4 regions of the Acidovorax radicis genome follow, and region 4 is predicted to be linked to each of the others. Evidence: predicted binding sites of a transcription regulator. Region 4 holds the regulator's gene; each other region holds the start of a gene.
The links. Region 4 encodes sigma-54, which starts transcription at its own class of promoters, with help from an activator protein. Its sites were predicted from a motif close to TGGCANGNAANCTGCTTT; they were not measured.

Region 1 (2,204 bases), 220 kb from region 4:
GTGTGAGCGACGATTGTGCCGCATCTGTTATTAATAATATTTTATTTAAAAACGGCCAAAATGCCACAAGTAAAAAATATAATATTATTACTATAAAAAAAATCCACTTTGTTGTTCGGATCGGTTTTTGCGGACGTGCAAAGTGATTTATAAAACCAGCCAAAACAAGGCCAATTATTACGCTGCGCGACTGCGTCATGGCTAAGCCTTGGCAGAAAATGGTGACCAATAGGGTGGCGGTCACGGCACTTATGCTTCTCGATTCGTATAGAAAAAAAGATCCTATTATGGAGAGAAGAAATAATGTCGCTAGATGGTTGGGTTGCGCTAGGTTTGCAAATGGGCGGCCATTTTTTGGAAAATCGACAATGAACAATCCGAAGAGGGATAGATCAAGCCATTGGTGGTTGGCAATCGCGAATGATATAAGACCAGCGAAAATCCATGCGAGCCAAAAAGAACGCATGCCGTTATTTCCGAGGTTGGAGCATTCTTCGGATGAGAAATGGTAGCCTACTAATGTCGTGGCGCCAAGAAGCAGCCAATAGATAGACGCTAGCAATGCATCGCTCTGAAATTTAATTTCGCCAATGAGCAGTTGTAGCAGGGCAATAGAGACGCCAAACAATGAGGCAACGGTGATCCACGGTATTTTTGGTGATGTATCTATGTACTGACGCCAAAGTGCCCACCCCACGAGTGGGCATATGGCAAGCACAGACAACCATTCCTGATGAAAGCTAAGCCACGGCGAGTAATGATTGGGTAGCAAAAGTGCAATGCACAAGAGGCTTGCAAACCAGGTAGTCGCCCATTTTTTGACTTGTTGATGCACAGAAATAATAGGTATGGCTGAAAACAAAAAAGCGATGCGGCTATTGCCACATCGCTTTTATTCACATTGCTGCTTCAGCAGCGCGATAAATTAACCGCGGCAAGAACCTGGCAGGTACTTGCTAGGCATTGGGTTGGTTGCGCCTGGGCCGCAGACCCATTTGAAAATTTGAACGCCTACATCGGCGTTATCAAGCGCTCTTGGAGTTGCCCCACCAATGAAAGGCGTCAGTTGAATAGTCTTACCAGCAGCATCTTTCAAATCTGGAACTACGCTGACCGCCCGGGTTGTAACCGTGATCAGGCCATCGTCGGTTGAAACGATGCTCAGAACGTATTTTGTTGGCGAGCTATTGTCTGTACCTGCTGTATTGGCTTCACAACCCCATTCGTTGGCAGCAGGCAGCACAGTCGAAGAAGTGGTCTGAACGGTTTCAGTGATGCTTGTTCGGCATTGTGATGCAGCCAAAACAACTTCGGACACCTTGGCACGGATGGTGTAGTCCTGATACGCAGGCAGAGCCACGGCGGCCAGGATACCGATGATCGCAACCACGATCATCAATTCGATCAGGGTAAAACCCTTCTGGAGAGAGCGCTTCATGAAAAACTCCTAGGAAAAATTGCAAATGCTCCCTCTACCAGCAATTGCTGTGCCAGAGTTTGCCAGCTGCTTTGCCAATGTCTGGCGCTTGGGCGTTAGTGCGAAAAAAAGGCCTGCTGGGCCTGTTAGGCGAGACGTACCTCAGACGCCTTCACTCCCTCTCGCCCGTTCGGGCTGAGCCTGTCGAAGCCTTGCACGCACGGGGCAAGCCCTGGCTTCGACGGGCTCAGCCCGAACGCATGCCGGGTATCTGAGGCATGTAACCCATCAGGCTGTTGGGTGCCGGAGCGGCCACAGAATGATCTTCAAAGAGCCGAGGTTGTCAGCAATCTGCTTGCATCTGTAGCCTGAAATTTACATTTTTGTCGCTCATGAATGTCACTGCGACGGGCTTTGAACAGGCTTTTACACCTCCAGCACTTGGCCCACTGCCAACCAGCGGATGTCATGTGCTGTCGCGCTTGCCTTGCGAGGTGCAGCATCAAACTCTCGGATTTCGTCCATGATCAGGCCGGTTTCTGACGGTTTGGTATGGGTGATGTAAATCGGGTAGCGGCTGGTTGGCGAGATGTGCGCCAATTCTCTGGCCAAGGTTTCTGGCGAGAGGTGTAGGCTGCGACCGGCCAGATTCCGTTCGCGGTTGCTGAAGGCGGTTTCTATGACGAGATGGGCCACGGGCATGGCGTTAACGCGTTCCCAAAATGCTGGGTTACCTTCTGTGTCGCCGCTGAATACCCACCAGCCTGACTTTCCTCGAGCCGCAAAA
Region 2 (2,204 bases), 1.0 Mb from region 4:
TCTTTCAATGAATGAAGGCACGGCAGGGTCAAAAAATACGGGATAACCCTGACGCTTGGCGGCAAGTTTAACGGCGAAATCCCCTTCAAAACAGCTTCCTTAGCCATTTTTTGATATAAAAACAAGGTTTTATATGCGAATTATGCGCAATCATTGCACCAGGCGAGGCCACCGAATGGTGCATTGCACAACAACAGTGCAGAACAGGCTGGGGCCCACGGGCTACTTTGAGAACCCCATCGCCTGATGGACTGCTGGCCCCAGGCCTGCCCCCACATCCGTTCGGGCTGAGTTCGGGCTGAGCTTGTCGGCGCCTTGCGCGACTTTGGGGAGCCCTTCGACGGGCCTGCCCTGCGCTTGCCCAAGAACCCAGGGCGAATGGGGTTTGCCTGAGATAGCTGGTCAATCAAGCCAAATCGGCCTCCAGCGCCCAACCTATAAGCGCTAACAGCTATACGAAATATAGCAATAATCCACCGATAACAACCAAACCCAAGACAACCCGTGTCTGGCACGGCGCTTGCATTACCCCTTGCGGGACCAATGACGGTTCCACTGATCACGGCACGGACCCAATGACGGGTTGGTGCTGCGGCGAGCCCCCGGGGTATCGCCATGGACAAAGGCGTCCCTCTTCGCGTTTGGCGTTGCATGTGAGTGTGCAACCCAGCCGGAGAGGACGCCTTTTTTGTTTTTAACGCACCAAGGAAACGCCCCATGACCGATCTGTTGAAAACCAGCCTCAACCGCCGCACCGTGCTGCAGGCCGCCACCATGGGCGCGGTGGGGGTGAGCCCCGCGCTGCGCGCCCTGGTTCATGCGCAGGGGTCCGACGCGCCCGAGAAAAAGGAAGTGCGGATCGGCTTCATCCCGCTGACCGACTGCGCCAGCGTGGTCATGGCCTCGGTGCTGGGCTTCGACAAGAAGTACGGCGTCACCATCATCCCCACCAAAGAGGCCAGCTGGGCCGGTGTGCGCGACAAGCTGGTGAACGGTGAACTCGACTTTGCCCATGTGCTGTATGGCCTGGTCTATGGCGTGCACCTGGGCACGGCGGGCCCCAAGAAAGACATGGCCGTGCTGATGAGCATCAACAACAACGGCCAGGCCATCTCCCTGTCCAAGGCCCTGGCCGACAAGGGCGCGGTGGACGGCCCCTCGCTGGCCAAGCTCATGGCCAAGGAAAAGCGCGAATACACCTTTGCAGGCACCTTCCCCACCGGCACCCACGCGATGTGGATGCACTACTGGCTGGCAGCGGCCGGCATCAACCCCATCTCGGGCGCCAAGCTCATCACCGTGCCGCCACCACAGATGGTGGCCAACATGCGCGTGGGCAACATGGACGGCTTCTGTGTCGGCGAGCCCTGGAACCACCGCGCCATCATGGACGGCATTGGCATCACGGCCAACACCACACAAGACATCTGGAAAGACCACCCCGAAAAGGTGCTGGGCACCACGGCCGATTTCGTCAAGAAGAACCCCAACACCACCCGCGCCGTGATGATGGCCGTGCTCGAAGCCAGCCAGTGGATCGACGCCAGCCTGTCCAACAAGATGAAGATGGCCGAAACCGTGGCCCAGAAGGCCTACATCAACACCAGCGTGGACGTGATCAACCAGCGCATTCTGGGCCGCTACCAAAACGGCCTGGGCAAAACGTGGGACGACCCCAACCACATGAAGTTCTTCAACGACGGCGCGGTCAACTTCCCCTATCTGTCAGACGGCATGTGGTTCCTCACCCAGCACAAGCGCTGGGGCCTGCTCAAGAGCCACCCCGACTACCTGGCGGTGGCCAAGCAAATCAACCAGATCGACCTGTACAAATCGGTGGCCAGCGCCATGAAGATCAATGTGCCCAAGGACGTGATGCGCACCAGCAAGCTCATCGACGGCGTGGTGTGGGACGGCAAAGACCCCGCCAAGTACGCCGACGGCTTCAAGATCAAGGCGTGAGGCCCTGCCCCGCCCGCTCCCACCGCGCCCCTGCCCCACTTTCTTGACGCCCCGCACAGGAGAACCCCATGGTCAGTGCCGTTTTTCACGCCCCCCTGGATGCAGCGCCCGCGCCTGCACAAAACGCTATGACAAATGTAGCTAGCAGCGCTTTATCCATAAGCGATAGAGGCCAAAAACACTCAGAAACCGATGCCACCAGCACGCCTACCGCGTCGGCAGCCCTTGCAACACCACCCTCC
Region 3 (2,204 bases), 2.1 Mb from region 4:
GCGCCCACACGCTCACCCCGCCGAGACCGCCCAGGGCCTTGCTACCAAAAATGCCAGCGGCCAGGCCGCCCCAGGTGCCACACAGGCCGTGCAGCGGCCAGACACCCAGAACATCATCGATCTTCCATTTGTTTTGCGTGAGCGTGAACATGCGCACAAAAATCGCGCCTGCCACCGCCCCCACGACCAAGGCGCCCAGGGGGTGCATCAGGTCGGAGCCAGCGCACACCGCCACCAGCCCGGCCAACGGGCCGTTATGCACAAAGCCCGGGTCGTTTTTGCCCAGCACCAGTGCAGCCAGCGTGCCGCCCACCATGGCCATGAGGGAATTGACGGCCACCAGGCCGGAGAGCTTGTCCAGCGTCTGCGCGCTCATCACATTGAAGCCAAACCAGCCCACAATCAAAATCCACGCCCCCAGCGCCAGAAACGGAATGTTGGAAGGGGGATGCGCAGAGATGGCGCCATCCTTACGATACCGATTGGCCCGGGAGCCCAGCAAGATAACAGCCGGCAAGGCAATCCAGCCCCCCATGGCATGCACCACAACGGAGCCGGCAAAGTCGTGAAACTCATCCCCGGTGATCGACTTGATCCAGCCCTGCACCCCAAAATGGTGATTCCAGGCGATGCCCTCGAAAAACGGATACACAAAACCCACGATCACTGCCGTCGCCATCAGCTGCGGCCAGAACTTGGCGCGTTCGGCAATGCCCCCCGACACAATGGCCGGAATAGCCGCCGCAAACGTGAGCAGGAAGAAGAATTTGACGAGGTCGTAACCACTTTGCTGCGCCAGCGTCTCGGCCCCCACAAAGAAGTGTGTGCCATAGGCCACCCCGTAGCCCACTACGAAATACGCCACGGTAGACACGGAGAAATCCACCAGGATCTTCACCAGCGCATTGACCTGATTTTTTTTGCGAACCGTGCCCAACTCCAGAAAGGCAAAGCCCGCGTGCATGGCCAACACCATGATGGCCCCCAGCAAAATGAACAGGGCATCTGCGCCCTGTTGGTGTGCTTGCATAACATCCTCGTGCGATGGGTTGATTGATCCAATGTGGTGCGTGTTGGTGTGTTCCAACGAATTCGCACCGAATTCAAGCAAAAATCGCGCCAAAAATTGGTGCGTAAGTCCGCGCTTAAGTGGAGCTGAGCATGGGGCGGGGCCTTGGGTGATTTGCATACATGCTCGGGCAGCGACTTTGCGGCCCTCCAGCAAAGTCGTCCAAGTCGTCGTCTACCGTCAGCAACAATAAAAAGGGGATCAGCGGTATGGTTGGCTGTGTCAGTGGAAGCAACCCGACACGTGCTGTCACCATAATTCACGCATGACAAAGTTCGCTTACCACCGTCCACCCTTGGAGTCGCGCGGTTTCACGTTGATTGAATTGTTGGTAACTCTTGCGCTGGCTGCCGTCTTGGGTAGCTTGGCGGCTCCTTCAATTCGCGATTTCATCGTGCGCAGCAAGTTGACCAACCTCGGCAACGAGTTCACGGGCAGCGTGCTCAAGGCGCGCAACGAAGCCGTCAACCGCAACACCTGCGTAACCATGTGCATGAGCAGCAAGGCTGGTGACGCTTCTCCTGCTTGCACTACCGCAGGCGCTGACTGGCAAGTAGGCTGGATCGCCTTCCTTAATCCAAGTTGTGACAGTGGTGCAAACTCACCTGCAGACCCCATCGATATGCTGCTTGCCCGGCCAAGCATTGGTAGTGATTTCTTGCTGCAGGCTCAAAGCACCTCTCCCATAAAAAAAATGACATTCTCGGCGAGGGGTTCTCCAGGTGTAGGGGCTGCAGAGGAGTTTGATATTATCTATCGTGAAGTAAACAATCCACTTAATAAATACGCATTTAATATTTGCCTTGATGGTTTGGGTCGTACGCGAACTATTCCATCAGATAAAATTTGTTCGGGTTACAAATGAGATTTCATCATGAAATATCATATTAAAAATAGAACCAAGCCCGCCCCTCGGAAAACCAGAGGCGTCACATTGATCGAAATGATGGTGGCGATTCTTGTTCTGTCTATCGGAATGCTGGGCATTGCAGGCCTCCAGGCTGCAACCTCCAAATACAAGATCAATACTTGGGCGAGGTCATCGGCATCCACTTTGTTGTCTGATCTTTCGGAGCGCGTTCGTATCAATCCAGATGCCGCTGGGACCAGCTTCGCAAGCGAGGGTGTTACTGCA
Region 4 (2,204 bases):
GAGAACGTGCGCGCCGTGCTGGAGTTGCAGCATGACGACAACGGCAAGCCTCTGGCGCGTGCGGTGATCGAAGAGCGCCTCACCGCATTGCTGCAGGAACTGCGCGTGGAGCACCTGCGCGACTCCTCCGCGCTGGCCTTGTCCGGTGGCGAACGCCGGCGTGTCGAGATTGCGCGCGCCCTGGCCACGCAGCCGCGTTTTATCCTGCTGGACGAACCCTTCGCCGGTATCGACCCCATTGCCGTGATCGAGATCCAGCGCATCATCGGCTTTCTCAAGGCGCGCGGCATCGGGGTGCTCATCACTGACCACAACGTGCGCGAGACGCTGGGCATTTGCGACCACGCCTTCATCATCAGTGATGGCAGCGTGCTGGCCCAGGGCACACCGTCAGAGATCGTGGACAACCCCGAGGTGCGGCGCGTTTACCTCGGCGAACATTTCCGCATGTGAGCATGGTCCTCACGCAATGAAGCCTGGTCTCTCGCTGCGCGTTTCGCAGCACCTTGCACTGACACCCCAGCTCCAGCAGTCCATTCGGCTGCTGCAGTTGTCCACGCTTGAACTGTCGCAAGAGGTCGAGCAGATGCTCGACGAAAACCCCTTTCTGGACCGCACGGACGAAGAGGCACCGCGCGAAGAGTTTGGCCTGGACGCGGCCGACACGCCTGCGCAGGCCGACGACTACAGCGCCGATGATGCTCTTTATTTAGGAGCTGCTAGCGCAATCACCACAAGCGCTGAGGGCCAAAATGATGCTGAATCTTCAGGCGGCGGCGCTGAAGAACCCGACTGGAACGGCGACGGCACCGTGGAAATGGCTCCCAACGACGCCGAATGGGGCGGCGATGCGCCCGCCCGCAATCGCAACGACTCCGAAGGCGACGAGGCCGACGCCACCGAGCTGGCCCGCTCACACGAGTCGCTGACGGCCTTCTTGCATCGCCAGGCGCTGGCGCTGCGCCTGTCCGAGATCGACCGCGCCGCGCTGAGGTTTCTCATCGAGTCGCTCACCGACGACGGCTATCTTGAAGATTCACTCGAAGAGCTCGCCATCAGCCTGGCCGGTCCCGATGATCTGGCACAGATCGAAGAGCTGGTGCACCGATTTACCGTGGCCCAGCGCCTGCTGCAAAGCCTCGAACCCACGGGGGTGGGCGCTCGCAACCTCGCCGAATGCCTCACGCTGCAGCTCAACGCATTGGCCCGCGGAGAAGACGGCGACGGTGATGCCGACCCCGACACCGTGCAGACCGCGCTGCGCATCTGCCAGCAGCCGCTGGAGATGCTGGCCCGCCGCGACATCCGCCGCCTCACCCAGCTGTGTGGCGATGGCGAGGAGCGCACACGCGCCGCCATGGCCCTGATCGCGCGGCTGGAGCCCCGCCCCGGGCGCAGGTTCGTGGATGTGGAGCGCAACATCATCGTGCCCGACGTCATTGTGCGCAAAGCCGGGCGTGCCAATGGGCGCGATGGTCAGCACAACTTCATCGTCAGCCTCAACCCCGACGTAATGCCGCGCCTGCGCGTGCACGACATCTACGCTGGCGCCCTGCGCGGCCACAAGGGCGGCGAGGGCCATCAGGGCATGCAGCAGCGGCTGCAGGAGGCGCGCTGGTTCATCAAGAACATCCAGCAGCGCTTTGACACCATCTTGCGTGTGTCGCGCGCGATCGTCGAGCGGCAAAAGAACTTTTTCACCCACGGTGAGCTGGCCATGCGCCCCCTGGTGCTGCGCGACATTGCCGATGAGTTGGGCCTGCACGAATCCACCATCAGCCGCGTCACCACCGCCAAATACATGGCCACGCCGATTGGCACCTACGAGCTGAAATATTTCTTCGGATCGGGCCTGGGCACCGAGACCGGTGGCAATGCATCGAGCACCGCCGTGCGCGCGCTCATCAAGCAGTTCGTGGCGGCCGAGAGCCCCACCAAACCATTGTCCGACAGCCAGATCGCCGAAATGCTCAAGGAGCAGGGCATTGAATGCGCGCGCCGCACCGTGGCCAAATACCGCGAGGCGCTCAAAATTGCGCCAGCCAATCTGCGCAAGGCGCTGTAGCCGATTTCTTTCAGGGCGGCGCGCATGAAGGCGCGGCGCACGTTACAAGTGCGCAGCACTCGGCCAAGTGGCGCCAGTGCCGCACCTAACGAGCTGGCCCTGTATCCCCGTACGTTTTCCCTCTGACACCGCCCATGGC

Region 1: a site for sigma-54 is predicted at 1,476-1,493, ahead of KI609_RS22010 (pilin). Genes of this name have one in related genera too.
Region 2: a site for sigma-54 is predicted at 510-527, ahead of KI609_RS16310 (CmpA/NrtA family ABC transporter substrate-binding protein). Genes of this name have one in related genera too.
Region 3: a site for sigma-54 is predicted at 1,105-1,122, ahead of KI609_RS07600 (ammonium transporter). Genes of this name have one in related genera too.

Annotation. Positions count from the first base shown of each region.
Region 1 covers NZ_CP075184.1:4,795,026-4,797,229, reverse strand. Annotated here, with positions in the region: gene KI609_RS22015 (O-antigen ligase family protein) at 1-862, opposite strand, end outside; gene KI609_RS22010 (pilin) at 926-1,438, opposite strand; gene KI609_RS22005 (MBL fold metallo-hydrolase) at 1,844-2,204, opposite strand, start outside.
Region 2 covers NZ_CP075184.1:3,564,736-3,566,939, forward strand. Annotated here, with positions in the region: gene KI609_RS16310 (CmpA/NrtA family ABC transporter substrate-binding protein) at 718-1,962, shown strand; gene ntrB (nitrate ABC transporter permease) at 2,031-2,204, shown strand, end outside.
Region 3 covers NZ_CP075184.1:1,662,634-1,664,837, forward strand. Annotated here, with positions in the region: gene KI609_RS07600 (ammonium transporter) at 1-1,030, opposite strand, end outside; gene KI609_RS07605 (GspH/FimT family pseudopilin) at 1,335-1,934, shown strand; gene pilV (type IV pilus modification protein PilV) at 1,944-2,204, shown strand, end outside.
Region 4 covers NZ_CP075184.1:4,577,699-4,579,902, reverse strand. Annotated here, with positions in the region: gene lptB (LPS export ABC transporter ATP-binding protein) at 1-453, shown strand, start outside; gene KI609_RS20995 (RNA polymerase factor sigma-54) at 470-2,065, shown strand; gene KI609_RS20990 (acyl-CoA thioesterase) at 2,200-2,204, shown strand, end outside.